4 regions of the Bradyrhizobium paxllaeri genome follow, and region 1 is predicted to be linked to each of the others. Evidence: riboswitches for the same ligand, from Rfam matches in the RefSeq annotation. Region 1 holds a riboswitch; each other region holds the start of a gene.

What was found. A riboswitch is a leader RNA that binds a small molecule or an ion and turns the genes downstream of it on or off. The one in region 1 is predicted to bind cobalamin.
Region 2: it holds a riboswitch for cobalamin, as region 1 does, so the genes downstream of both, LMTR21_RS37525 (TonB-dependent receptor) here and LMTR21_RS13380 (TonB-dependent receptor plug domain-containing protein) in region 1, are expected to answer to the same signal.
Region 3: it holds a riboswitch for cobalamin, as region 1 does, so the genes downstream of both, metE (5-methyltetrahydropteroyltriglutamate--homocysteine S-methyltransferase) here and LMTR21_RS13380 (TonB-dependent receptor plug domain-containing protein) in region 1, are expected to answer to the same signal.
Region 4: it holds a riboswitch for cobalamin, as region 1 does, so the genes downstream of both, LMTR21_RS41190 (DUF1636 family protein) here and LMTR21_RS13380 (TonB-dependent receptor plug domain-containing protein) in region 1, are expected to answer to the same signal.

Annotation. Positions count from the first base shown of each region.
Region 1 is NZ_CP042968.1:2,849,945-2,857,016, reverse strand. It holds gene LMTR21_RS13400 (PepSY domain-containing protein) at 1-1,443, shown strand, start outside; gene LMTR21_RS13395 (hypothetical protein) at 1,484-1,759, shown strand; gene LMTR21_RS13390 (CbtB domain-containing protein) at 1,816-2,001, shown strand; gene LMTR21_RS13385 (CbtA family protein) at 2,008-2,745, shown strand; cobalamin riboswitch at 2,782-2,983, shown strand; gene LMTR21_RS13380 (TonB-dependent receptor plug domain-containing protein) at 3,015-5,093, shown strand; gene LMTR21_RS13375 (FecCD family ABC transporter permease) at 5,087-6,109, shown strand; gene LMTR21_RS13370 (ABC transporter ATP-binding protein) at 6,106-6,885, shown strand; gene cobD (threonine-phosphate decarboxylase CobD) at 6,898-7,072, opposite strand, start outside.
Region 2 is NZ_CP042968.1:7,828,977-7,836,048, reverse strand. It holds gene LMTR21_RS37525 (TonB-dependent receptor) at 1-1,372, opposite strand, end outside; cobalamin riboswitch at 1,485-1,683, opposite strand; gene LMTR21_RS37520 (FecCD family ABC transporter permease) at 1,817-2,860, shown strand; gene LMTR21_RS37515 (ABC transporter ATP-binding protein) at 2,857-3,639, shown strand; gene LMTR21_RS37510 (ABC transporter substrate-binding protein) at 3,639-4,469, shown strand; gene LMTR21_RS37505 (MBL fold metallo-hydrolase) at 4,575-5,615, opposite strand; partial or broken gene LMTR21_RS37500 (DsrE family protein) at 5,907-6,281, opposite strand; gene soxB (thiosulfohydrolase SoxB) at 6,352-7,072, opposite strand, start outside.
Region 3 is NZ_CP042968.1:5,544,347-5,551,418, reverse strand. It holds gene LMTR21_RS26445 (adenosylmethionine--8-amino-7-oxononanoate transaminase) at 1-669, shown strand, start outside; cobalamin riboswitch at 4,330-4,525, shown strand; gene metE (5-methyltetrahydropteroyltriglutamate--homocysteine S-methyltransferase) at 4,628-6,955, shown strand.
Region 4 is NZ_CP042968.1:5,526,047-5,533,118, forward strand. It holds gene LMTR21_RS26345 (cobalamin biosynthesis protein) at 1-135, opposite strand, end outside; gene LMTR21_RS26350 (bifunctional cobalt-precorrin-7 (C(5))-methyltransferase/cobalt-precorrin-6B (C(15))-methyltransferase) at 132-1,313, opposite strand; gene LMTR21_RS26355 (cobalt-precorrin-6A reductase) at 1,312-2,061, shown strand; gene cobJ (precorrin-3B C(17)-methyltransferase) at 2,037-2,771, opposite strand; gene LMTR21_RS26365 (precorrin-2 C(20)-methyltransferase) at 2,768-3,499, opposite strand; gene LMTR21_RS26370 (precorrin-8X methylmutase) at 3,502-4,131, opposite strand; gene cobG (precorrin-3B synthase) at 4,131-5,294, opposite strand; gene LMTR21_RS41185 (cobaltochelatase subunit CobN) at 5,291-5,728, opposite strand; partial or broken gene LMTR21_RS41190 (DUF1636 family protein) at 5,777-6,112, opposite strand; cobalamin riboswitch at 6,202-6,418, opposite strand; partial or broken gene LMTR21_RS26385 (cob(I)yrinic acid a,c-diamide adenosyltransferase) at 6,458-6,766, shown strand.

The DNA.
Region 1 (7,072 bases):
TCACGCACCCTGAAACGCACACTCCGGCGGTGGCTCTATATCGGCCACCGCTGGGTCGGCATCGTCACCTGCCTGTTCTTCGCCATGTGGTTCATTTCCGGCGTGGTGATGATGTATGTCGCGTTTCCCGGCCTTTCCGACAAGGAAAGGCTGGCAGCGCTTCCTGATATCCAATGGAAGAAGGTGGCGCTGTCGCCGGACGAGGCCATGAAGAAGGCTGGCGCCACCCGCTATCCGCGCGATCTCCGGCTTTCGATGCTGGCCGACGAGCCCGTATATCGAATGACTGCCTGGGACGGCACACGGCAAGTGATCTCTGCAGTCGATGGCCGCGCCATCACCAGCGTCTCCGAGGGACAGGCGCTGGCGGTCGCGCAATATCACCCCGCGAGCAAAACACCGCTGCTGGAAGAGATCGTCGATCGCGACCAATGGAGCGTGACGGCCCGTTACGATCCGCTGCGACCGCTTTATCTGATTGCGCTCGGCGACGATGCCGGCACCAAGCTCTATGTCTCCTCGCGGTCCGGCGAGATCGCGCTCGACACCAGCCGCACCGAACGCGTCTGGAACTGGCTCGGTTCGATCCCGCACTGGATCTATCCGACCGTGCTGCGCAAGGACGGGTCGCTGTGGCGGCTGGTGGTGCTGTGGATCTCCGGCATCTGCCTGATCGTCGGCGTCACCGGCATCTGGATCGGCATCCTGCGCGTGCGCTTGAAGCAACGGTATTCGAGCGACAGGATCACGCCATATCGCGGCTGGATGGCATGGCACCACATCACCGGCCTGATTGCCGGCATCTTCATGCTGACCTGGATGTTCTCCGGCTGGCTTTCGCTTAATCCCGGCGAATATTTTGCCGGGCGCAACACGGCGCGCGAGATGCTGCAACGCTATGCCGGCCATGATGCACCGACCATTGCGGCGAAGCTGCCAACGCCGCGGCTCCACACGGTTGAAGCGCGCTTCGTCTGGCTCGATGGCAGTCCAATGATGATCGTCGCATCGCGTGATGGCACGCAGACGCCACTGGACGTGACGTCGGGCGAACTTGCAAGACTTCCGCAGGATCGCCTCTGGGCTGCCGCAGAAAAACTGCTGCCGCACGCCCGCATCTCGGAGCGATTGATCCTGAAGGAATACGACGCTTATTGGTATTCACATCATAACCACCGCGAATTGCCGGTGTTGCGTGCGGTGTTTGATGATGACGCAAGGACATGGTTTCACATCAGCCCGGTCACCGGCGATATTATCGGCCGCGTGGACAGCAACCGGCGCACATATCGCTGGCTGTTCAACGCACTGCACAGCTTCGATTTTCAACTGTTGCTGACGTTTCACCCGGCTTGGGACATTGTAGTGTGGCTGCTGTCGATCCTCGGCACTATCGTCTCGGTGAGCGGCGTCGTTATCGGTTGGCGCTATCTGCGCGCTTGAAGTTACCCCGCTCCGCTGGGCGAAACTCCGGAGTTACCGTTTGCATCAAAGCGACAATGCAGTTTGCTGGCGAGATGATATCGACGCTTTGGCGTTCGAGCCGGACAACCATCGCGGCTTCTGCATGGTGCATCGGCTCGCCTTTCGAACGCTGCTGCAGTTTTTTCCGGAGCCTGACGATTGTCTGGCCTTCTTTCGCGACCAGGAACGTGCCTTCCGTGCCGCGGCGAGAGCCAAAATTGCGCGAAGTGCAATTGCGCACGAGGCCAATTTTCACCTGACCAGCCGCGACATCATCGAACAAATGGGCAATTAGGGGTCGCGGAAGACATTCGCTTCAGCTAGAAACGCCTATTACCTGGGAGAACCGACATGCAACAGACTCGTACCGCCGCCAGCTTGCCGATCCCCAGTCATGACCTGAGCGTGGTCTACCAGGCTGCTCTTGCCATGGCTCTCGGTCTCTTCATCGTCGGCTTCGTCGGTTTTTCCCATATCGATGCCGTCCACAACGCCGCGCATGACGTCCGTCATTCGAATGCGTTTCCCTGCCACTGATCTGCGATGTCGGTTTTTCGTTCGATTGTCTTTTCCGCGGTCTTGAGCGGACTGATCGGCGGTGCCGCGGTCACGGTCCTGCAATACTTCAGCACCGTCCCGCTGATCCTCAAAGCCGAAACCTACGAACACCAGGCGCCGGAAGCCGGTGCCAAGCCGACGGACGAATCGGCCAAGGGGCACGCGCCCCACGACCACGCTTCTCACGAACATGAGCCGACCGCCTGGAAACCAGCGGAAGGATTGCAGCGCAACAGCCTGACCGCTGCCGCCAATATTCTCACGGCAATTGGATTTTCGCTTCTACTGGCGGGCTTCTATGCTTTGCGCGGCGGCGTAGACCGGCACGAAGCATTGCTGTGGGGCCTGAGCGGCTTTGTGGTCTTCACCGCCGCGCCGGGGCTTGGATTGCCGCCCGAACTCCCGGGCGCACCGGTCGCCGCGCTCGGCGCACGTCAGCTTTGGTGGACCATGACCGCGCTGGCAACCGCAGCCGGCATGGGTCTCATTTTCCTGCATCGCGCCGCCTGGGCCACCGTACTGGGATTTGGCCTGGTCGTCCTGCCGCACCTCGTCGGCGCGCCACAGCACCCCGGCGCGCATAGCGACGTTCCCGATGAACTCTCGCACCAGTTCGTGGTTGCCGTGACCATGACGAGCCTGCTGTTCTGGGCGTTGCTTGGTTGCCTCACCGGTGTTTTTTTTCAGAGGTTCTCCGCACGATCATCCGGAGCCTTGTCGTAAGCGACGCCAATACTTGCGTCGGATATCGCCCTGTGCTTCGTTCCATCTGTCATCGGTGCCTTCGCGTAGAAGGTGAAACGGGAATGCGGTGCGGGGAAACGCCCCCAATGCCGCAGCTGCCCCCGCAACTGTAAGCGGCCATTCTCGGTCCAACATGCCACTGAACCTGCATTGGTTCGGGAAGGCGGACCGGGAGACGACCGCGAGCCAGGAGACCGGCCGATGACCAAGCTCAACTCGTTCGACGGTGGGTCGAAGGAAAGGTGGTCATGTGGTTTTCTAGGTTTGCCGCGGGCTTCGCGGCGTTATTTGGCCTGTTTGGCCTTCCCGTAGAGGCGATCGCCCAGTCGGGTCCGCAGAAACTTCCAGAGGTCGTTGTCGAACCCAAGCCGTCGGCCAGGCCGACCAGGCCCGCTCGCCGAACGGACAATGCCGCGCGCACGAGACAGGCGGTGCCGGCAAGGCCCGATTCCGCGCCCCCGCAGCCGTCCGAATTGGTGATCACGCCAGACCGAACGCCGGAGCCGCTCAGCCGCACAGGAAGCGCCGTTAGCGTCGTCAACAAGGAGACGATCGCAACTGCCAATCCGGGGTCCCTGGTCGACGCCTTGCGAACTGTTCCGGGCCTCGACATCACCGAAAGCGGCGGCCCCGGCGCGACGACGAACATCCGGATGCGCGGCGCCAACACCGGTCAGACTCTGGTGATGATAGATGGCATTCGGGTCAACGATCCAACCGCGGCCAGCGGCGATTTCGACTTCGCGATGCTGACGCCGAGCTCGATCGAGCGAATCGAGGTGTTGAAGGGGCCGCAAAGCGCGCTCTACGGCTCGGACGCGATCGGCGGTGTCGTCAACATCATCACCAGGAAAGGCGGCGGCCCCGCCCAATTCAACGTCCGCACCGAGGGCGGAAGCTATGGCACCGCCGCCAGCAGCGGATCGGTGACCGGCTCCGCCGGTCCGTGGTCATACGCTGTTGCCGGAGGCGGACAACACAGCAACGGCTTCTCGCGTTTTGGTTATCGCATCCCCTCACTCGAAGCCAAGTATGGCCCGCTCGAGCGCGACGGATTCGATCGCGTCGGCGGTTCAGCGCGCATCGGCTATGATGCCGGAGAAGGTGTGCGGCTGGAATCCGGAATTCTCTCCTCGTTCACGCGATCGGCCTATGACGCGGCGACCGGCGCATTTCCGGATACGCCTTCGAGTGCCACTCGTCTGCTCCAGCAGGTCTGGGGACGCGCCTCGTTCGATACGCTCGACGGAATCCTGACCCATAGCTTCAACGTGTTCGAGACCCACATCGACCGCTCCTTCAACGAGGTGAGCTACAAGATCAACAAACTGCCGCAGAACACGACATCGACCATTTCCGATTACATCGGCAACAGCGTGGGCGCCGAATACCAGGGCAATTTGAAAATGGGGCCGCTGGGATCGCTTATTTTTGGCCCCAGAACACAACACGAAACCGCAAACACCTATGCTACCAAGCTGCTTCCGATTCCAGGGCCGCAGACGCCGCAGCTCAAGGAAACGCAAGATACCCATTCGGTGTTTGCGCTGTGGCAATTGCCGATCGGCGAGCGGCTGAACATCAGCCTTGGCGGACGGGTCGACGACGTCATCGACGTCGCCCGTTTCGAGACCTGGCGCGCGACCGCGGCCTACACGATTGCCGAAACCGGCACCAAGCTTCGTGCCAGCGCCGGCACCGGCGCCAAAGCCCCCACCCTGTATCAGCTCTACGCGCCAATTTACGGCAACAGTTCACTCAGCCCCGAGCAGAGCTTCGGATATGACGCCGGAATAGACCAAACCCTGTTCAACGGCAGACTGACACTGTCGGTCACAGCGTTCGCCAACAAATTTTCCAACCTGATCGAATTTTCGATCGATGCCGCCAATCCCCTTGGGCACTATGTCAACGTCACCCGCGCCGAGACCTCCGGCATCGAATTCGGGTCGGATCTCGTTATCCTGCCCGGATATCTGAAGCTGAAGACCGCCTACACCCATCTGCGTGCCGTCGATCTCAGGACCAATCTCACATTGCAACGCCGTCCATCCGACGTGGCCCGGTTTGCACTGGCCATTACGCCCACGGACAAATGGCTCATTGAGCCGCGCGTGCTCACGGTCTCCAAACGCTACAGCGGCGCCAACGAAACCAACCTGCTCGATCCCTATACCCGGGTCGATCTCTATACCGAATACAGGATCGATCCCGTCTGGAAGGTTTTCGCGCGGGGCGAAAATATCCTGAACGAGCATTACCAGGAGGTGTTCAACTTCGGCACCACGGGGCCTGCGGTCTATGCCGGAGTTAACGCGACATGGTGAGCCAATCCGCAACGAAGCCGTCATACGCCGCCACGGTCGGTCTTGTCGTACTGGTCGTGCTGCTGGCGCTGGTCTCGCTTGGAACGGGGCCTGTCAGGCTTTCGCCGTCCACCGTCATCGATGCCTTGTTCGGCGGAGGCACTGGCGCGCAGGAGACAATCATTCGGGAAATTCGCCTGCCGCGCGCCATCCTCGCATCGGCGATCGGCGCCGTGCTCGGATTGTCCGGTGCGGCGCTGCAAGGCCTGCTGCGTAATCCATTGGCGTCGCCGTCGCTGTTCGGTGCGCCACAATCGGCGGCTTTCGGAGCGGTTCTGATGATCGCGCTGGGATGGGCGGACGTGCGTTCCTATGCGCTGCCGGTGGCCGGCATTACCATGGCGTTTGTGTCGGTGTTCGTCCTGCTCAGCATCGCCGGCCGTAACGCCGGATTGCTGCTGCTGATTTTGGCGGGGTTAGCGATCTCCAGCCTCGCGGGAGCGGCAACCTCTTTAGTCATGAACCTGTCACCCAACCCGTTCGCCAGCCTGGAAATTGCGTTCTGGCTGCTTGGCTCCCTGGAGGATCGCAGTTTTCGCCACGTTATGCTGGCTTTGCCGTTCATTGCGGCTGGCGCCATCCTGCTGTGGAGTCAACGCAGCGCCTTTCGCGCGCTCAGCCTTGGAGAGGAGACCGCGCAGAGCCTTGGCATCGATGTGACACGGGTGCGGCTCCTGGTCATCACCGGCGTCGCGCTGGGCGTCGGCGGCGCGGTCGCCGTCTCCGGTACCATCGGCTTCATCGGCCTTGTCGCACCACACTTGATGCGGCCGGTGGTCGGCTATGACCCGGCGCGATTGCTGCTGCCGAGCGCACTGACCGGCGCCGCACTCCTGACCGCGGCCGACATTGCCGTGCGGATCATTCCCTCGAACACCGATATCAAGGTTGGCGTTCTCACCTCTATCATCGGCGTGCCGTTCTTTCTCTATCTGATCGTGCGTGAGCGTCGGGCGTTAGCCGGAGGGGTTGCATGAACCGCGCACCTCTCAGGGTTGACAGCCTTGGCGTGACCCTGTCCGGCCGCGCCGTGCTGAAGGACGTCTCGCTGTCATTTTCAAGCCGGCACCTCGTGGCGCTGGTTGGTCCGAACGGGGCCGGCAAGACCACGCTGTTGCGGGCGCTCGCTGGATTGGTGCAGTCGACGGGCATCGTCGAGGTCGGCGGCGACCTGTTGTCGTCGCTGCCGTTGCGCGAGCGCGCCAGGCGTTTTGGTTATCTTCCGCAGGGGCATGTCGTGCACTGGCCCCTGCAGGTAAGAGATATCGTCGCGCTCGGGCGTTACCCACGTGGTGCCACCGATCCGGCACGCCTTTCACCTGATGATGAAATTGCCATAACGCGCGCGATGCAGGCGACCGACATCATGACGCTCGCAGCGCGTCGCGTCACCGAGCTCTCGGGAGGCGAACGTGGCCGCGTCGCGCTTGCCAGGGTGCTGGCGGGCGAGACGCCCATCCTGCTCGCAGATGAGCCGACGGCTTCCCTCGATCCGCGTTTCCAGATCGACGTGATGAAGAACCTTCGCAGCACGGCCGACCGCGGCGTTCTGGTGATCGTGGTCACCCACGACCTCGCGCTCGCTGCCCGGTTCGCCGACACCATTCTTGTGCTGTCGAACGGCCGCCTCGTCGCGCAAGGCACGCCGGAGCAGGCGTTATCCGAAGCCGTCATGGCCGATGTGTTCAAGGTGACGGCCTATCGCGCCAACTACCAACGCGAACAGGTGATCGTGCCATGGGCTGGTGTATGAGCGATGGATTGGCTACTCGCCCCCGGCGAAGGCAGCGGACAGGCGATCGAGACCAGCCTCATCGGGTGGGAGGCCAAATCGAAGCAGGTCCTCATGTCGTTCAAAGCAGCGGCACCAGATATGTTGCCGGGCCAACCTAGCATGCCTTTTCAGAGCATCCCGATGACGCGCAAGACGGAACAGCGAC
Region 2 (7,072 bases), 3.4 Mb from region 1:
AGTAGCCGGCCAGCGTCTGTTGCGACAGGTCGTAGATATGGGTCGGCGCAAGGCCTTTGAACGCTCCGCGATCCTGATTGAATGTCGCGTCGTAATAATCGATGCCGGTCAGGATCTGCGAGGGAACTCCGAAGATCGAGTGCTTGACGCTCAATCGCGGCGTGATCGACCAGGTCAGCAATGATGCGTCGTTATAAGTGGAGGAGAAACTCGGAAGCGGCGAGGCAAACGGCACAGCGCCGAAGAAACCGCTTTGCGTGTCCTTCTTCCGAACGCCGCCGTCGACGATCAGGTCGATGCCGTTCATGATTGTCTTGGTAAAGCCGGTGGTGGCGCTGGCGCCCTGCTGGTTGCCGTAATCGAACGGCGTGGCGGCGCCCCGGCGGTTTGTCACCAGCTCATTGACGCCGATCGAGGGATCTACGATGCGACCGCCGGGGAATCCGAGCTTCTGGTCGTCGCCGGTCACCGTCAGGAAGGCCTTGAGGTCGGGCGTGGTGTAATTGAGATTGCCGACCCCGTTCTTCTGGTCGAGCGCGTTGTTTTCGCGATAGCCGTCGGACTTGATGGCGTTGCCATAAAATGACGTCGACCACGGCCCCGTATTCGTCGCCACGGAGAGATTGGCCAGACGCTGGTTGAAGGAACCGACGCCGGCCTCCGCGCGCATGGCAACTGGCGGGCCGCCAACGCCGTTCTTCAGGACGATATTGATGACGCCGCCGACTGCATTGTCTCCGTAAAGCACCGCGCCGCTGTTGCCGCGCGTGATTTCAATACGCTCGATCGAATCGCGCGGAATGGTCGAAAAATCGACGCCGGCCATGTCGATGTCGTTGAGCCTTCGGCCGTTGATGAGCACCAGGGTATTTGACGTTGCGAACGCGCCGAATCCGCGGAGGTCGACGCTGGTCTTGGCGCCGTTGACGCCGCCAAACAGGCTGGTCAGCTGCACACCGGGCGTTTGCGCGATGATTTCCTGCAACGTTTGTGCGGGCGAATGAGCGATCTCATCGGCGGTAATTACGGTCGACGCAGTACCGACGATGCCGGAGAACTGCCGGCCGCCGCTGCCATCAGCGCCTTGCGAAGCGCTTTGCGATGAGGCGTCCGAGCCCGTCCCGGCTGCTGGCCGCCTACCGGTCGAGGGCGCTGCCGCCGGGACGACGCGGCGCGAGGTCGATCCTTCATCGGTGGTCGGTTTGGCGCGGGTCCGGTTCGGGTCGGTGGGCGAGGTGACCTCGATTGGCGGCAATTGCTCAGGCGGCGTCTGCGCCTCTGCTCCGGAAATGCCGAGCGATACGATCGGTAGGAGAAAACTGGAGGTAAGCCAGACGCGGCGGCGCTTGGCGGCTCTGCTGATGGAAGACATGGTTCAGACCCCGGTATGACGTCAGTGGCACGTCACAGCGAACCAAGTCTCACCGTATGCTAACCGAGCTTAGGTGAAGCTAATGCCTGTACTCCCCGACCGACATCTTCGCGTGTGACCACGGCTGACGGCAGGTCTCCTGGCTCGCGGGTCGTTACCCCATCGTCGCCTTCCCAGGACCGAGATGCCCAGTGGCGTGTGACGAAGGATTCGCCGCTTACAGTTGCGGGGGCAGCCGCGGAATTGGGGGATCTCCCCGCACCGCATTCCCTTTTGATCCCCAAACGGGAACCGTCGGGAACTATGGTAGAAGTTCGTCAAAGTTCGAGTCAATCCGCTCCGGCGCGCCCAGCAATCCCTACTGGACGAGTGCGCTATTTTTGCCGCATGAGCACGCGTGCCCGTCTCTGTACCAGAGCGCGCAAACCTGCTTTAGGACCATCGATGAGTGTTGAGGCCGTAACCCTGACCAACGAGATTGCCGCGCGCCGGCGGATCGGCGCGGTGGCCGCGCTTTCCGTCCTCGTTGTGTTCCTGATGCTGATTTCGCTCGGCATCGGGCCGGTGCGGCTGTCGCCGCTTTCAGTGGCGCAGGCGCTGTTGGGCGCCGGCAGCGACGTGTCGCAGGTGATCGTGCGGGAGATCCGCCTGCCGCGCACGCTGCTGGCGCTCGCGATCGGCGCCATTCTCGGCCTGTCGGGCGCATCGTTGCAGGGCTTGCTCCGCAATCCGCTGGCCTCGCCCTCGCTGTTCGGCGCGCCGCAATCGGCCGCCTTCGGCGCCGTGCTGGTGATTGCGCTGGGGCTCGCCGATGTGCGCTCCTACGCGCTGCCGGTCGCAGCAATTGTCGCGGCGTTCTCGTCTGTCTTCGTGCTGCTGTCGATCGCCGGCCGCAATGCCGGGCTGCTGATCCTCATTCTCTCCGGCCTGGCGATTTCAAGTTTTGCGGGCGCTGCCACCGCACTGGTGATGAACCTCTCCAGCAATCCCTTCGTGGTGCTGGAGATCGCGTTCTGGCTCTTGGGTTCGCTGGAAGACCGCAGCTTTCAGCATGTGGTGCTGGCGTTTCCCTTCATCATTGCCGGCGCGATCATGCTGTTCAGCCAGCGCCATGCCTTTCGCGCGCTGAGCCTGGGCGAAGAAACCGCGCAAAGCCTCGGCGTCGATGTCGGCCGCCTCCGGCTGTTCGTGATTTCGGGCGTCGCGCTCGGCGTTGGGGGCGCGGTCGCGGTTACCGGCACCATCGGCTTCATCGGTCTGGTCGCGCCGCATTTGATGCGGCCCGTGATCGGCCACGATCCGGGGCGGCTGTTGGTGCCGAGCGCGCTCGCGGGCTCGGCGCTGCTGCTGGCAGCCGATATCGCCGTGCGCATCATCCCCTCGACCTCGGACATCAAGGTCGGCGTGCTGACCTCGATCATCGGCGTGCCGTTCTTCCTCTATCTGATCATGCGCGAACGCCGCGCGCTCGGCGGAGGCGTCGCATGAGCGAGGCAGCACTGCTGACCGCAAGGGGACTTAGCGTGCGGCTCGCCGGTCGCGTCGTGCTGAAGGACGTCTCGCTCGCGCTTGAAGCGGGCCATCTGGTGGCGCTGGTCGGACCAAACGGCGCCGGCAAGACCACGCTGTTGCGGTCATTGGCCGGGCTGATTCCTTCCGAAGGCGAGATCGAGATCGGCGGCCAAACGCTGGTCTCGCTGCCGCTGCGCGAGCGCGCAAAACGCTTCGGCTATCTGCCGCAGGGGCATGTCGTCCATTGGCCGCTGCCGGCGCGCGATATCGTCGCGCTCGGTCGCTATCCGCATGGCGCGACCGATCCGGCGCGACTGTCGCCGAAGGACGCGGAAGCCGTGCTGCGTGCGATGCAGGCGGTCGACGTGATCGAGTTCAGCGATCGCCGCGTCACCGAACTCTCCGGTGGCGAGCGCAGCCGCGTCGCGCTGGCCCGCGCGCTGGCGGTGGAGGCGCCGGTCATCCTCGCCGATGAGCCGACGGCCTCGCTCGATCCGCGGCACCAGATCGACGTGATGCAGAATTTGCGCGCGACCGCCGACAACGGCGTGCTGGTGATCGTGGTAACGCACGATCTGGGGTTGGCCGCGCGGTTTGCCGACCATGTGCTGGTGCTGCGCGAGGGCCGGCTGGTGTCGCAGGGCGCGCCGGCAGCGGCGCTGTCCGAACAGGTGATGGCCGATGTGTTCCGGATCTCGGCCTATCGCGCGGAATATCAGCGCGAGGCGGTGATCGTGCCGTGGGCGGATGTTTGATGCAATGGCGGTTCGCAATTGTGGCCGCGGTGCTGACGATGTCGGGCAGTCCCGCGTCGGCCGCCAATCTGCCGCGCCTGGTATCGATGAACGTCTGCACCGATCAATTGGTGCTGACGCTCGCCGACCCCGAGCAGATTCTCGGATTGAGCCGGTTCTCGCGCGACGGCTGGCAATCGCAGGCGGGTGACCTCAGCCGCTATCCGGTGCTGTCAGGCGGAGCCGAGGATGTGCTGCTGATAAAGCCCGACATTGTCGTCGCCAGCGCGTTCGACAAGCGCGCGACGCGCGAGTTGTTGAAGGCGAAAGGGCTTCGTCTCGCCGAACTCGCGGTGCCACGAACGCTCGATGAGGCGCGGCAGCAGATCCGGGAAGCCGGCGACATCACCGGTCATCCGGATCGCGCGGCGGCGGAAATCGCGCGGCTCGATGCGGCGCTGGCGCGCACCCGCCAGGCGGTTTCGGAACGGCATTATCGCGTGCTGCCGCTGTCGCGGCGCGGCTGGGTGGCCGGCAGCGACAGTTTTGTCGGTTCGCTGCTGACTGAGACCGGACTGCGCAGCGCGGCCGGCGATCTCGGTTTTACCTTCGGCGGTTTTGCTTCGCTGGAGGCGATCGTGAATTTGCGGCCCGATTTCCTGGTGGTTTCACAGGCCGGTGATGTCGCGCGCGATGACGGTCAGGCCTTCCTGCTGCATCCGGCGCTGGAGCGCTTCTATCCGCCGGCGAAACGGATTGTCATTCCGGAACGCATGACGGAATGCGGCGGTGTGCTGCTGGCGGACGCGCTCGATGCGCTGACGGCGGAATTGAAGCGGGTGGGGCGGTAATTCGTAGGGTGGGCAAAGCGCAGCGTGCCCACCATTCAAGCGCGATCTGTTGATAGATGGTGGGCACGGCGCAAGAGCGCCTTTGCCCACCCTACGCGCCGGTGCTCACCCGATCACCACCGGGCCCCCGACCTTCTTCCACGCGTCGATGCCGCCTTCGATGTGCGCGGTGTTGGTCAGCCCCGCATTCTTCGCCGCGGCCACCGCCATCGCCGAGCGCTCGCCGAAGGCGCAGAAGAACACCACGCGGTGGCCGGTGGCGGCGGCGACTTCGCGCAGCATGCCGCCGGGCTGCAGGCTTTCGTTGATGCCGGGGTAGGGCGCATGCAGCGCACCGGAGATCGTGCCGTGCTTGGCGCGCTCGCCGGTCTCGCGCAGATCGACCAGGAGGATATCGGGCCGGCCGAGACTGTTGATGGCGTCGCGGGCCGAGAGTGCCAGCCCCTGCTTGGCCAGTTCCTCCTGGTGCAGGCCGACATGCATGTTGGCGGGCACGGCGACGTCCATCATCTTCGGGTTCGGCAGCTTCAGATTGGCCATCAGCTCGATATATTCGTCGACGTTGCGCACCTGCAGCCGCGGATTGTGGCGCTTCTCCTCGCCGATGGTGGAAACCGTGTCGCCCTTGTAGTCGTGCGCAGGGTACACCAGCGTTTCCTCCGGCAGCTTCAGCAGCCGGTTGAAGATCGACTCGTATTGCGCACGCGAGGAGCCGTTCTGGAAATCGGTGCGGCCGGTGCCGCGGATCAGAAGCGTGTCGCCGGTGAAGACCCGGTCGCCCATCAGGTAAGAATAGGAATCGTCGGTGTGGCCGGGCGTGTACATGACATCGAGGCATAGCCCCTCGATCGTCACCTTGTCGCCGTCGGACACCCGCATCGACACCACGTCGGCCTTGCTCTGCTCGCCCATGATGGTGATGCACTGGGTGCGGTCGCGCAGCTCGCCCAAGCCCGTGACGTGATCGGCGTGCAGATGGGTATCGACCGCCTTGACCAGCCGCAGATCGAGCTCGCGCAGGAGCTGGCAGTAGCGGTCGGCCTTCTCCAGCACGGGATCGAGGATCAGCGCCTCACCGCCGGCGCGGCTCGCCAGCAGGTAGCTGTAGGTGCCGGAAACGCTGTCGAAGAGTTGGCGAAAGATCATGGCTGCTGCCGCGCTCTCAATCTAGATCTCGCGCAGGATATTATTCTAGTTTGGCCGTCTTCTCAAATAGCTTTCATCTATTTGGAGCGGTCTTTTCGAAGGAATTTTACTTCCTGAAGGCCGCACGTAATCTTCCGTCATGGCGAGCAAAGCGACTTGTCCGCCGTAGCTTTAGCGAAGGCGGAAGCAATCCATCTCGCGACATAACGGATAGGTGGATTGCTTCGTCGCTTCAGCGCAAAATTGCTTTGCAATTTTGTCGCGAGCTCCTCGCAATGACGGCTGAAGCGGTCACGGCCGCACCAGCGTATATCCATTCTCCGTCAGAAACAGGATCTGCGCCACGCCGACCTGCACCGGCGTTGCCGCGGCAATGAACTCCGGCCGCTTGCCGTTCTCGCGCTCCAGCGTATCGACGGTGTTGAGGCAGATGTCGAAACGGGCGCCTTGCGCCACCAGGCTCTCGACCATCTTGCGGTTGGGATTTTCCGGGCGCAGCAGGTCGATGCCGGGACCGAACGCGACGATCTCGATTGCGACCTTGTCGGGATCGTAATGCTTCATCAGGTTGCTGGCGACGCTGAGCACGAGGGCCTGCTTGCGCGCGTCGTTATCGGAGAGCTGCAGCACGATCTTGTGCTCGGCAAACGGCTTGTCTTGCAGCGGGCGCGAGCGTCAGGCGCGGCGACCGCGATGGACAGCGCCGCGATCACGATCCGAAGCGTGCTCGAAATCGTCATGCCTGTCCCGCAATGCCCGGATTGCCATCCACGCCTTTCAGCGTCACGCCCGGCGCGGCCCGGTTGGGCGGCTTGCCCGACCTCAGATGCCTGGCGACCACATCCCAGATCGGCGCGCCGGTCTGCTCGTTGACGGAAGCCCAGCCTGCGACCTTGTAGCGCTTGCCGGCCTCCAGCTTGCGGCCGCTGTCGAGCTTGAGTTCGGAAATCCGCTTGCCCACCGTCTCATTCGGGCTGCAGGTGTAATGCAGGCCACCGACGCGGACCATGTCGCCACCCTGTTGGTAATAGGGATCGGTGTTGAAGAGATTGTCGCAGATGTCTTCCAGCACGTCCTTGATCTGGCCGCCGGTCATGGTCTGGACGTAGGTCTCGGGGTAGGTGACGGCGGTCTGCGCCATCACGTCCTCCATCGTCAGCGGCTGGCCGGCCAGCGCAGTGGTGCCCCAGCGGAAACCCGGCGACAGCGCGATCTCGGCATTCAATTCGCCGAGCAGCGCGTCGCAGATCAACTGATCCATGCTGCCGCTGAAATTGCCGCGGCGGTAGAGCAGGCGGTCGGCGGCGGCGATCTTTTCGTCCAGCGCCGCCGCATGCGGCCCGCGGATCTTGTCGATCAGCGCCTGCATCGCCGGATCGGGCTTCAGCAATTCGGAAAACACCGGCAGCAGCCGGTAGCGCACATCCTTGACCTTGCCCTTGCCGAGTTCGAGATCG
Region 3 (7,072 bases), 2.7 Mb from region 1:
GAGCCTCTGATATTGGGTGCGGGCGGAATGCTGATGTACCCAGCCTGGGTGCTAAAAGAGATGAAGCGAATCTGCGAAGCATCCGAGGTTCTGTTCATAGCCGATGAGGTCATGACGGGCTGGGGCCGTACCGGAACCTTATTCGCCTGCGAGCAGGCCAATGTGACGCCCGATATTGCTTGCTATTCGAAGGGCCTCACGGGAGGAGCGCTTCCGCTCGCGGTAACACTCTGCCGCGCGGATATTTTTCACGCGCATTATTCGAAAGACCGTACGCGTACGTTCTTTCATTCGAGTTCATATACCGCTAATCCAGTGGCCTGCGCCGCCGCAAAGGCTAACCTGGATCTCTGGCAAAGTCAGGAATACCGCCAGCGCGTGGCGTCGGTTGCCACCATGCAAGAGCAGGCCGTTGAGCCATTCCGCACCGACCCGCGCTTTGCAAACGTCCGTCGGGCGGGCACCATCACAGCACTCGATCTGCAAACGAGCGATGCCGGCTATCTCGCTAGCATCGGACCGAAGCTTCAGGCCTTCTTTAAAGACCGAAATCTGTTGCTGCGCCCGCTCGGCAATACGATCTATGTGATGCCGCCTTATTGCGTCACGGCGACAGATCTTGACCAAATCTATGCCGCCATCAGGGATTCTGCTGATGCGCTGGCTTGAGGGTGCCTTGGTGCGTGTAGCCAGTAGGAGCTTTTGACCTTTTCTGCACTTGGGCGATAGTTATCTAGCTGAATATCAATCTACAGCAAACTTTAGAGCCGATCTGAGAGAGTGTTGCTGATACACCAGATACCAAACGCACCCGTAGATGGCGTGAATTCGCTAATGTTGCTGATAGCGCTCCCACAGGGTGTACGGCAGCGCGACCCAACGACGCTCCCCATGAGGAAAGCGCAGCTGAGAAGTTCTTCTTTGATGGTCCGCGGTTAAAAACGTCACCGTGCGTTCTTATGAGGAACGCGAACACCTCGGCTTCGCCAAGGCAGCCGCAAAATCTACATCTTACCCAGCCCACAGTGAACGTGCATTTCGAGCAGCTGGAGGTAAAACCGGATGCTGCCCTCTGACAGCGCAAAAGGCTGCGACGAGATCGGGTGAGTGCTGCCACACGCACCCCATCAGCCCGGCTAGTTGAAATCGGTCGAAGAAAGGCGTGCGATCGCAGGATTTAACCCCTGACGCGCCGCTCATTGCATTAATCAAGATGAATACATTCGTTACAAATTGGAAATCTCGGCGAAGCACTTCGATCGAGCGGTCGCTTCACCAAGGCGGCGCACATCAGGGTCAAACTCTTGCGCGCGTTGCCCGTACGCTAATGGGGAGACTTGGCATCGCCGGCGCGGCATTTCACGTGCGGGCGTGGTGCTGAGGCGAAGAAAGTGCAGGGGGTATCCACCTAACTCCGACAGGAGGCGAAATGCGCAACAGCTCCCATATTCCCTACCACGGTCCAGTGAGGTGCTGTGCGATATGCGGCGGAAAGTTCGGGCTGATCCGCCACTACTGCTGGCGAACGGCCCTTTGTTCCATGAAATGCGTCGACCGCTTCAAGGCGCGGCGGGAGGCCGACCACAAATGGCTTCGCTGGTTGCGAGCGGCTTGATAGGTGGCACCGAGACGCCGCGGGAGACGGGGTCGGGGCAGAAGCGCATTAGCGGAGTTGAGAAGCTTGTCATTAGAATTCGGTGTGACGCATTAAAGAGTAACATGGAAGTATCAGGTGACAGAGACGTCGGCAACAATCATCGACTTTACTGCTTACAGGATGAACAAGCGTGCCGCGGCCGACCTGTCGCGCGACGTAATTTGGTTGACTGCGCCATATCCAGCGGTCGCATCCTTGTATCTCTTCTGGCCGTTTCTGGCCTGGATCCCGTTTGGTGTGCTGGATCCGTCCGTGTCGGAACGAGAGCCTTCGTGAGCAGTCCCCGGACGCGCCGCGGGGAACTAGTGACGGAGATGGATGCGCGACTGCTAACGTTTGTGCGTGGGTTCCCAATTTTGGAGACGAGATCGTTCTTGCCAGCATTGACAGTTTTCTCTCGACCTAGGAAGCACTGACTGCAGGGATACGAGGCAAGCGATCGATCAAGATCTAAAATAAGTCAAAGTTAAGAGCAGCCTCCTTGAACGTGTCGCGATTCCAATGCTGCAGCGGTGGATGGTGGAGGGACGTCGTGTCGCCTGGGCCGCCGCGTACACATGATACGGCACGCATGGCCGATCCATCGTCGAAGTATCCTGGTCGGAGATAGGGTTGGCAATGTCGGCCTGGGATTCGGCAAGACAGCGTCTGTCAGCATGGCCTAGGGAATTATCACTTAGATGCGGCTGCTGCGCAGACAGGCAGATCCATGCCTTGCTTCTGGCGGAACGCCGGAGGACCATCTCGGTCTCACCCCCGGAGCGTTAATGTCATGCTTAGATCCAGGGTGCAGGGAATGAAAGCCGGCCAAACGACTGAGTGTGCTAAGATATACGTAGACTTGCACTGAATAGGTGTTTTCGTGGATGAGCAGTTTTTAAAGGACCGGGCCCAGATCATTCGCGATCTAGCGGACAAGGCAGACCCTTTCACTAGAAAAAGGCTGCTGGACCTAGCGGAACGGTATGACAGACGTATGAGACCGACGGTCTCAGATGACAAAGCGCGGCGAAACTAACTGGCCGTGGAACTGTTCCGGCCGATCTGGCGGCTCACCATCGATTGCACGTGGCCGATTTCGTGGTCGACATACATGAGCGACGCTCTGGAGTCCGCCTGAAGAGACCCGACAGCACGTTTTCTTCAGAGCCGCTCGCGCCTGAAGACGCGGAGGCGGCTTATTACATTACGAGGACGTCAATCGCCGGTCTTGCGGGGGCGTCCTCTTCTCGAAATTAGGATGGGTGACCGTATGCCGGCATTTACGAACAACTGTTCGCCGAGGCTAATGACCTGTATCTGCGCGAGAGCCTACTCGCACCATGCGTTTTTGCGGTCAAAGCCATTGAGATCCTGCAAATCAATCTCTTGCCGGATGCAGAAAAAAGGCCGCGCGAATGTTACGCGCGGCCAAGTCAGGGAGGAACGCCCCAAGGGGCGGCTGAAGGAGCATCGAGATGAGTAGATCGATCACTCACCGAGAACTCCAAGCTTGTGAGAGCATCAGTGTTACGAGATGCTTTTTTATTCGTCTCTAGTCGCGCGAAGTGATCGAATACTTGAGTTCTTGCGCGGTTTGGCGGTAATTTTTGTGCATGTCTCGCATCTTTTGTGCAAAGATGATTAACTGGACGCAGCGTTCAGCTCGACGTATCGGTCGGTCTACCGCGATAAGCCCGGATACCTAGGGAGGTCACCGTTCCCTTCTTTGTTCAGGCGGGATGTCGTTTCGGCGACACTCATCACGGGTTTCGGTGATCTATTACAAGCCTGTACGTGACGTGCACTGCGAGTTCAGAATCGTAAGCAGCTACAGGCCTATGGGAATGTCAACGTAGCGCATCGATGGGGCGTCCGCCGGACCGAGCTGGTCCGAAGCCGACAGGCAAGCCGCAAGTGCTGCCGATGTCTGCTCTATGGCCTGCAAATGGCGAAGCATCACGTGGATATGGCGCGGCCAAACTGGTCGTTTCGGAGTGCGACGGTGGACGGTTCAAGTCCGCAGACGACAGAATGGATGACATGCCGCTCGAAGGCCACGAGATCGGGGGTGCCCGTAACTTTCAAGCAAGGCCCAGGAAGGTGATGCGACAGTCGTGTCTGAACGGTCGTTTTTGGCCAAGGTGGTCGCGGAGCCGATGCAGGCGATAGAGATGCGCGCAGGTGGGCAACCTTCGGTCAATGGCTACGTCAGCGCATGGGTACGGCGATGCGACAGTAAGTTTCGGCAAGATATGGGTGTGCCTCGCGATATAGCATATAGGCGCGTGCAGAGTTGGAGGCGGGCGCCTACCGATTTTTCCCGCGGCGCTCACTACCGCGGAAATGTTCGTGCCTTTGCCGAGCGGATGCCGGGCGTGCCGCTGCTCGCCAACGTGACCGCCTTCGGCAAGACGCCGTTTCTTTGCGGCGGCAGAATTCGAGATAACTAATCAATGGTGATCTGGCTCGTGTCTGCGCTGCGGGTGGCGAATAAGGCGCAGGAAGATGTGTAAGCTTCGATCGCGCGACCGCCGCACCCACAAGATTGTCGATCGAATCCAGACGTGCGCCCAACTCTATGCCACGATCGGGCCACACGAGGACGAGGCTAGATGCCTCCGTTCTCCAGACAGTCGCTCCGAAAACCGCACAAAGAATTATCGAGAGGTTGACGGAACAGTCCTCTTGCAGGTAATCGGAGATGTCGAGGTTCTCCGGATGGATCCGGAGCTAAGAGGGAAGCCGGTGCGATGCCGGCGCTGCCCCCGCAACTGTAAGCGGCGAGCCGCTGTCCAATAGATGCCACTGAAGCCACGCGGCTTCGGGAAGGTCGGATACCGGCGATGACCCGCGAGCCAGGAGACCTGGCCCGACAACATATTCGTCCACGGGCGGGGTGTCCCGGTGGTGCGCCAAGCAGTTGCCGCTTTCGGTGGCTTTTCTGCACGCGTCCGCCATGGCCTTTGCTCCCAACATGGGGTTGAAGCTATGTCTCTTCTCTCGATTCCTGTCGCTACCCTCGGTACGCCGCGCATGGGTCCGCGCCGCGAACTCAAACTCGCGCTCGAGAGCTATTGGGCCGGAAAATCTGACGAAACGCAGCTTCTTGAGGCCGCGGCTGCGCTTCGCGCCGCCAACTGGGCGCGGCAGAAATCGCTCGGCGTAACCGTTATTCCTTCAAACGACTTCTCGCTTTATGACCATGTGCTCGATACCAGCGTGATGGTCGGTGCCATTCCGGAAATTTACGGTTGGAGTGCAGGCCCTGTTTCGCTCAAAACCTACTTTGCGATGGCACGGGGCGCGCAGCGCGATGAGCATGATGCGAATTGCGGTCACGCCGAGCACGGCGCGGCAGCGCAGGAGATGACCAAATGGTTCGACACCAATTATCACTACATAGTGCCGGAATATCACAAGGATCAGACCTTCACGCTTTCCTCTCGCAAGCCGATCGAGGAGTACGAAGAAGCGAAAAACCTGGGTTATCAGACGCGCCCGGTGCTGGTTGGTCCGGTCACCTTTCTCAAGCTCGGCAAGAGCGCCGATCCTGCATTCGATACGCTGTTGCTTCTCGATAGGCTGCTGCCGGTCTATGTAGATGTTCTCCGCGAACTCACCTTAAGGGGCGCCGAGTGGGTGCAACTGGACGAGCCATGTTTGGTCCTGGACCTCGATGCTGCCACACGCGACGCGCTGCGCCGGACCTACACCCATCTGGCCAAAAAGGTTCCCGACGTGAAGATCATGCTCGCTACCTATTTTGGAACGATCGGCGATAACCTGGAAGCCGCTTTGACGTTGCCGGTCGCGGGCCTTCACATCGACCTGGTCCGCGCCCCTGAGCAGTTGGACGTGATTGTCGCCGACGCTCGAAGGGATCTTGTCATTTCCCTCGGAGTCGTCGATGGCCGCAATGTCTGGCGTTCGAATCTTCCAGCAGTGCTCGACCGGCTCGAACCTGCCATCGCAAAGCTCGGCAAGGACCGCGTGCAGATTGCACCCTCATGCTCGCTGCTTCATGTCCCGATCGACCTCGAACTAGAGACCGATCTCGATCTCGATGTGAAAAGCTGGCTTGCTTTCTCCGTCCAGAAGATCGGAGAACTCGCAACGCTGGGACGCGTGCTGGCTAAAGGATGGGAGGAAGCGGCGGATGTACTTGAGGCCTCGGAGGCCGCGGCCGTCGGGCGCGAAACGTCACCCAACGTTCACAATGCGAACGTCGCCAAGCGAATGGCTGCAATCGATGGCAGCATGCAGCGTCGTCACAGTCCTTTCGCCCGGCGCGCCGAGGTTCAGCGGGCGCGGTTCGGATTGCCGACATTTCCAACGACGACGATCGGATCGTTCCCGCAGACGCTGGAGGTCCGCAACGCCCGCGCAGCCCATTTGCGGGGAACGATGAGCGACGCACAATACGAGCAGTTTCTCAAGGAGGAGACGGCGCGTGCGGTGCGCTGGCAGGAAGACATTGGTCTCGACGTTCTCGTGCATGGAGAGTTCGAGCGCAATGACATGGTGCAGTATTTCGGTGAGCGGCTGTCCGGCTTCGCATTCACCAAGCATGGTTGGGTTCAGTCCTACGGCTCGCGATATGTCCGGCCGCCCATCCTGTTTGGCGACGTCTCCCGGCCGACGCCGATGGCGATGGAGTGGTGGCGCTTCGCGCAATCGCTGACCAAGAAGCCACTGAAGGCGATGCTGACAGGGCCGGTGACGATCCTGAACTGGTCATTCGTCCGTGATGATATTCCACGGAGCGAAGCATGTCATCAGATCGCGCTCGCGATACGTGACGAGGTGATCGATCTGGAGAGGTCCGGCGCGATGATGATCCAGATTGACGAGGCTGCGCTCCGAGAAGGATTGCCGCTGCGCAAGTCACAATGGAAGACCTACCTCGGCTGGGCAGTAGACAGCTTCCGCATCTGCTCGTCTGGGGTGGCCGACGAGACCCAGATCCACACCCATATGTGTTATTCCGAGTTCAACGACATCATCGATGCGATCGCGGCAATGGATGCCGATGTCATCTCGATCGAGACGTCACGGTCAAAAATGCAGCTGCTTGATGCCTTCAAGAGCTACAAATATCCAAACGAGATCGGACCGGGCGTTTACGACATCCATTCGCCGCGCGTGCCGGATGCAGCCGAGATGAAAAACCTCATTGCGCTGGCGCGGCAGCGGCTTTCCGATGCGCAGCTCTGGATCAATCCCGATTGCGGCTTGAAAACGCGCCGATGGGAGGAGGTGCGTCCCGCGCTCACCAATATGGTCGCGGCTGCCCGTGAATTGCGGGCGGCGTCCTGATCCCGAGGCAGTCGCCGATCTCCGACGTCTTTTTTCACAGGGGGCGCCGATGCGTTTTCTAAATCAAATGCGTCCGCTTTGGAAAGGAGGAGTCCTGTTGCGTGATTTATCGCTTGT
Region 4 (7,072 bases), 2.7 Mb from region 1:
GAGCGCGGCGGTTTCGGCCTTGTCGCTGACGGTTGCAACCGCCGCGAGATCTTCAGGACCGCCCGCTGCGGCGAGAGCTTCGCGCAGCGCAGCCAGTGTGACCTCCCGCTTGAACCCCAGACCTGCGACCTTCACTTGACTGCACTCCATTGCACGACCGGCCGCACCGCTTCCCAGGAGCGGTAGCGGCCGAGGTGACCCGCATGCGCAATCTCGATTCGCATCAACTCGCCACCGTGGCGTTGATGAAGGTCCGAGAGTAGCGCCTCGGTCTCCAGCGTGACGGCATGCGCAACCAACCTTGCTCTCGGCTCAATGCGCGACCACACCGAATCGAACATCCTAGCGTCGAGCCCTCCGCCGATGAAGACGGCTTGCGGTGTCTCAAGGCGTGAGAGGATATCAGGCGCTATTCCCTCAACGATGGCGATCCGATGCGTCAGACCGAAGGTTGCCGCGTTGCTGCGGATATTCGCTACGCGATTAGACCGCGCTTCGATGGCGATCGCCGTGCCCCCACAGAGAGCCCATTCTACCGAGATCGAACCTGAACCGGCGCCAATGTCCCATAATCTGTCGCCGGATCTCGGCGCCAGCGTCGAAAGCGCGAGCGCGCGCATCGGCCGCTTGGTGATCTGGCCGTCATGCACGAAGAGCGCGTCCGAAAGGCCGGAGCTGCGCGGAACGCCGTGCGGTCCATTGGTTTCCAGCGCAATTGCCACCGGCCCCGCGCCGCCATCTGCGGCGTAGCTGTCGGCCCGATATTGCGCCACGGATTCGCGGGGACCGCCGAGCGCGGTGAGCGTCCACAGCCGTGAATCGCCCCAGCCGCGCGCCGTCAACCATTTGGCCAGATCGCCGGGCGCCTTGCCGTCGCGCACGAGACAAATGATGCGTGCTCCATGTGTCAGATGCGGCACCAGGCGTTCAAATGGCGCCGCGTGGATTCCAAGACAGACGACAGATTCAAGCCGCCATCCGAGCCGCGCCGAGGCAAGCGAGAATGTCGAGGGCGCGGGATGCGCAATCCATTCGCTCTTGCTGAGCCGTTCCGCGAGACTAGCTCCTACGCCGTACCAGGACGGATCGCCCGAGGCCAGCACCACCGTCGGACGACCGCGGCAGGCCAGCACGCAATCTGTCTCGAACGGCGCCGGCCAGGGACGGCCGCGGTCGGCAATCCCTGCCAGCGCGAGATGCCGTTCGCCGCCAAACACCGTCTCGGCTTCCGCAAGCGCCTTTCGGCTTGCATCCGAGAGGCCGGCAAGGCCATCTTCGCCAATGCCGATTACCGTCAGCCAGGGATCATGCATGATGCGCGCCCTCATTCTGGGCGGAACAAGCGATGCCAATCTGCTCGCAGACGCTGTGGCGCGCGCGGGGTGTGATGCGATCTATTCCTATGGAGGTCGCACCCGCGCCCCCGCGAACCAGCCGCTGCCGACCCGCATCGGAGGGTTCGGCGGCGTGAATGGCCTTGCCGAGTTCATTCGGCGCGAGGGAATAACGCACCTTGTCGATGCAACCCATCCCTTCGCGGCCGAAATGAGCCGTAATGCGGTTGCAGCGTGCGAGACGACCGGAACACCGCTGATCGCGCTCGAGCGCGCGCCCTGGGCAAAAGGGACCGGCGACACCTGGATCGAGGCCGCGGATATCTCCTCCGCTGCGGCAGCATTGCCGAACAACTGCGCGCGGGTATTTCTTGCGATCGGACGGCAGCACATCGCAGCTTTCAGCGCCAGGCCGCAGCACGCCTACACTTTGCGGTTTGTCGATCCTCCCGATAGACCACTGCCGTTTCCGGACGTCGATGTCATCGTGTCGCGCGGACCGTTCACCCTCGCCGGCGAATTGGAGATGATGCGTGCGCGCGGCATCGAATGGGTTGTTGCCCGCAACTCCGGTGGAGCGGGCGCGCGCGCCAAGATCGACGCCGCGCGCGAGCTCGGCCTTCCCGTCGTGATGCTCAAGCGGCCCGAATTGCCTGACAGGCCCCGAGTCGAAAGCGTGGCGGAGGTCATGCAATGGCTCCGTCATCGGGCATGCCTCGGTGCATAGACCCAGCGGCCGACGCGGCGCGTTGCCGAATTACCGACGATGACAAGGGTTCGCATGTCGGCCATCTCGGGCCGTGCCTCGCGCAGCATCACGGTTTCAATTCGCTCCGCGACCGTGCTGACCGCATGGGCGAAGATCACGAGGCGCTCGCCGCAACCTGCCTCCTTCAGCACCGAGAGCGCGCGTTCAAAACCCTCGGGCCGGCTCACTGAGCGCGGATTGTACATCGCGATCGCAAAGTCGGCTTCGGAGGCAAGCCGCAAGCGTTTCTCGATCATCGACCACGGCTTCAGATTATCGGAGAGATTGATCGCGCAAAAATCGTGGCCGAGTGGCGCGCCGGCGCGCGCGGCGGCTGTCAGCATTGCAGTCACGCCGGGCATAACGCGGATTGCAAGCCCATGCCATTGAGGCGAGACTTCAAGTGCTTCGAACACAGCCGCTGCCATGGCGAAAACACCTGGGTCTCCCGAAGAAACCATGACAACACGGCGTCCTTCCGATGCCAGCTGCAATGCATCGCTTGCGCGCTGCAACTCCATGCGATTGTCTGATGGATGCAGCGTAAGTCCTTCACGCGGGGCTACTCGCGCGACGTAGGGCGCATAGCCCACGACGTCGGTCGCGGCGGCGAGCGCGGCGGAGACTTCCGGCGTGACTAGCGCCTGGTCGCCCGGCCCAAGTCCCGCGATCGTCAATATGCCCGTCATTCGGCCGCCTCTATCCGGCGTCCCCGCCCATGCACGAGCACGACCGCGAAATAGGGGCACTCGGTCTCGTCCACGTCCTTCAGCCGCGCGACGCGCTCGGCCGGCATAGTGCCGCGTTCGATCAGCCATGCCTCGCCAAGGCGGCCGGCGGCGGCAAGCGCGCGGCGCACCTTCTTCAGATTGCGACCGGTCTTCATGATGACGAGCGCATCGGAATTGCGCGCGCGTTGCTCGAGCTCGTGTTCCGACAGCGTACCCATCAGTACCGTCATCACGTCGTCGCCGAGGGCGATCGGCAGGCCGACCGAATTCCAGCAGCCAGCCATGCCGGGAATGCCGGCGATCACCTCGATCTCGACGCGGCGCTGCAGACGTGCACGGAGGTGCATGAAGGAACCGTAGAAGTAGGGATCGCCCTCGCAGAGAACGACGATGTCGGCCGCGCGGGCGATCCGCGCAAGACGCTCCGCCCACTCGTCGTAAAAGCCGGTAAGGAGGCCAACATATTCCGGACTATCGAAGGCGATCTCCGTAGTGACCGGATACTCCATCGGATACTCGCAGACGTCCTTTGCCAGTAGTCCATCGACGATGCGGCGCGCCTGGCCGGCCCGCCCTTTCTTCCGGAAATAGGCTACGTGCTTGGCCGCACGGACCTCACGATCGGCGCGCACGCTCATGAGGTCCGGATTTCCTGGCCCGAGGCCGCAACAGATGATGCGCCCCATAGCTATTCGTTCCGGCTCGCCAGCGCGTTCACGGCGGCGACCGTGATTGCGGAGCCGCCAAGGCGCCCCTCGACCGTCAGCGCCGGCGCAGGCTGGTCAGCCATCAGCGCAACCTTGGCTTCAGCCGCGCCGACAAAGCCGACCGGACAACCGATGATCGCTGCAGGTCTTGGACAGTTGCGATCCTCCAGCATGTTGAGCAGGTGAAATAGCGCGGTCGGCGCATTGCCGATAGCGACGATCGCGCCGTCCAGATGCGGCCTCCACAATTCCAGCGCTGCGGCTGAGCGGGTATTGCGCATGGATTGCGCGAGGGAGGGAACCTTAGGATCGTCAAGCGTACAGATGATGGCGTTGCCGGCCGGCAGGCGCGCACGGGTAATTCCCCCCGACACCATGCGTGCGTCGCAGAGGATAGGCGCGGCGTTCTGCAGCGCAGCCCGCGCGATGCGCGCCATGCCGGGCGTGAAGCGGATGCAGGATTCGAGACTCACCATGCCGGCGGCATGGACCATCCGCACGACCACCGGCTCCTCGTCGGCGGAAAATCGCTCAAGGTTCGCCTCCGCGCGAATGGTGGCGAAGGATTGACGGTAGATCGTTGCACCATCGGTTTCATAGACGTGCGTCATCAGGGCGATCCCGTTAGAACGGAAGGATCCGCGATCATTCGGCCTGCGCTTACTCCACGCTGGCTAGACGTATCCCGCGTTGAGCCGCTGCGGATGACATCAAATCCCTCGCGGGTCGCAACAAGGGTGAGCGCAGCAGTCCCCGAATGGGCACAGCCTTTGGCACAGCCAGAGACGTGAAGCCTCTCGTCCGCGGCAATATGCGACGCAAGCGACGCTGCAAGTGCACGAGTATCGGAATGCGCCTCACAGCAGGCGGGCGCACCGCTGCAGGCGATGACGCGCAGGATCGGATCGTCCGCTTGGGTGACGAGGCCCTCGCAGTGGGGCATTTCGCGCAATCCTTCCGCCATAATCATGCGCCAGGGCGTCATCCGTAATCCTTGCGAGCATCCGGCAAGATGGCTGAGAGCGGCATGTGTCAGCTGTCCGAAAGCCGCAGCGACCATCGCGCCTTGCGGATAAAGTCCGGGACGCGGCTCCGCGATCATGCAAGCCGGCTTGACGTTGCTACGAAGCGCGTCGGGCAGTTTTGCGCCAGCCCCGACATGCGCTTTCATTCGCCCTCTCCCCTCCCTGGCTCCGCCCGAGTCGACGAACCACTCGGCAAGCGCGAGCGCAACGCTTACCGCTCCTGTCCGCGAGACGGGACGACCATGCTCCGCACCGTCGGCACGCACGATCAGCTCTCCCGCGGTGCTGCGCTCGATGCGGATGTCGGCGGAGGCGCCGGCCAGCGCGGGCTCTGTGCTGCAATCAACGGCGAAGCCGAATTTGGTCGGCAGGCCGGGCGGTCCCATCACAAGCCCGTGTTCAAGTTCTGCTGCGAGAAAACAGGTATCGTCACTGGCGCTCCAGAAGGGCGTGACAAGGATGTTGCGCCGCGCTTCCGACTCCGCATCGGGATCGAGCAAGTGCAGCCGTGAGAGTTCCTCGATCAAGGGCCGATGACCTTGATCACTGACACCCCTGATTTGCAGGTTGCCCCGGCTGGTCAGATCGATCAGGCCGTTGCCGTAGCGCTTGGACAGCGCCGCAATTCCCGCTGCCTGCTTCGGAGCCAGCCGGCCACCGTGCGGCCGGATGCGAACCACGAGCCCATCTCCCGACCGCATCGGCCGTAAGGCGCTGGGGCACCAGCCCTTGATCGCAACAGCGCTCATGAAGCCTCCCGCAGCGCGGCCGCAATCGAATTGCGCCGTGTCCTCCAGGGCGAAGCTTGATTCAAACGGGTGAAGCAAGTCTCGATCGCCGCAAGCGCCGCCGGATTCTCGCGCGCCATGAAAGTGCGCACGTTGTCGCTGCCAAGCATCGCGTCGTAATAGAGATCGAAGAGATGCGTGGGCACCGCATCGGCAAGATGTGCAAAGCTGGCCATATGCTCTAGCGTGGCAGCGATTTCCGCCGCGCCCTGAAAGCCGTGGCGCATCATGCCGGACATCCATTTCGGTTGGCCGCACGCGCACGCACAACGCGCGAAATTTCCTCGGTCAACGAGCGAGCACGCGGCTGATCGGGATGTGTCGCGTAGGTGGTAGAGCGATGGTGTGGCCGCGCCGAGGCGCGCCGCCGCGGCCGCAAGGCCCGCCTCATGCACGGCATAGTCTGCGGCGAGCAGCAGATCCGTTTCATGGTAATCGGTGAAAATGCGGGCAAGCGATTGTTTGCGGAAGATCTCCGGCCGGCTGCGCCACGGCACGACGCCGTCGGCCGCCGCCGCATAGGCCGCAGCACCGGCGATCACGTCCGGCGCGTTTATGTCGGACAGGCGGCCGCAGACGTAAGACCACTGTCCAGGCGCGCTGAGCGCGACCGAGCAACCCTGGCTACAAGCAGACAGGCATTCGACCGGAACCACGTGGACGTCTTCCGGCACGCCGGCGAGAATGGCGCTGTGCAGACGCGCGCCTGGCGTGATTTTGCCTTCTCTTACGGGTTGGTCGGCACGGCAGGTGATGCAGACATGAAGCGTGACGGTCATCGCCCTCCTCGATTTTTGGCGGAGGCGATGAGGCGCACGAACCGGAGACACTACGGTTCGTTGCCGTCGCGGAGCACCCCGTCCGCCGGTCCCAAGTCTCTGCGCTGGCAGGTCTCCCGGCTTGCGGAGCAGGTTTTCCCTTCGATCTCCACCTTCCCAACCCTTGACGGGTCAGTGGCTCCTAGAGATCTCTCCGGTCACGGTCGCGGGGGCGGCTGCGCTTCAGGTCCAAGCTTTGCGGCTAGAGCCCTATCGCATTCCCTCTTCGCCTGTCCTAGGACAGGAACCAACGCCACCCCACCATTTGCCCAAGCGTGCAGCTTGTCAAGCCATAGGAGCGTGCTCATGACTTCCGAACCTGATGCCGCTGAGGACGAAACTGTGACCTCTGAAGCCTCGCTGGACGCCCGCCATGCGGCCAAATGGCGAAGAAAAAAAGCAGCGCGCGACCGGATGATAGCCGCCAAGAGCGGTGAGAAGGGACTCATCATCGTCCATACCTGCGCGAGCAAAGGGAAATCCTCCTCGGCTCTCGGCATGATCATGCGGTGCGTTGCGCATGGCTTTCCCTGCGCCATGATGCAATTCATCAAAGGTGCGTGGGACACCGGCGAGCGCCCGCTGCTGACCGGACATTTTGGTGAATTGTGTCGCGCCAACTGGGAATATCGGCGATCGGCGAAGGAATTTACCACTCCACGATAGCGCCCAGGTTTCAACTTTCCATCCAGAGCCTTCATCGCGTGTCAACTCGTAGGTCAACAAATCAGGATGCTGACCGCGATGCATTTGATGCGAACCTGGCGATTGGCCGAAGCGCAACGTGGTAAATGCCATGCCTGTCCTTAGGAAAAAAGCTTTTCTGCCGGCCCACTATCGTTGCGGAATAATAGGCCGCTGACAGACATCAACTAATCCGATGGGCCGTTCTGGGACCTATCGATGGATTGGTGCGAGGAC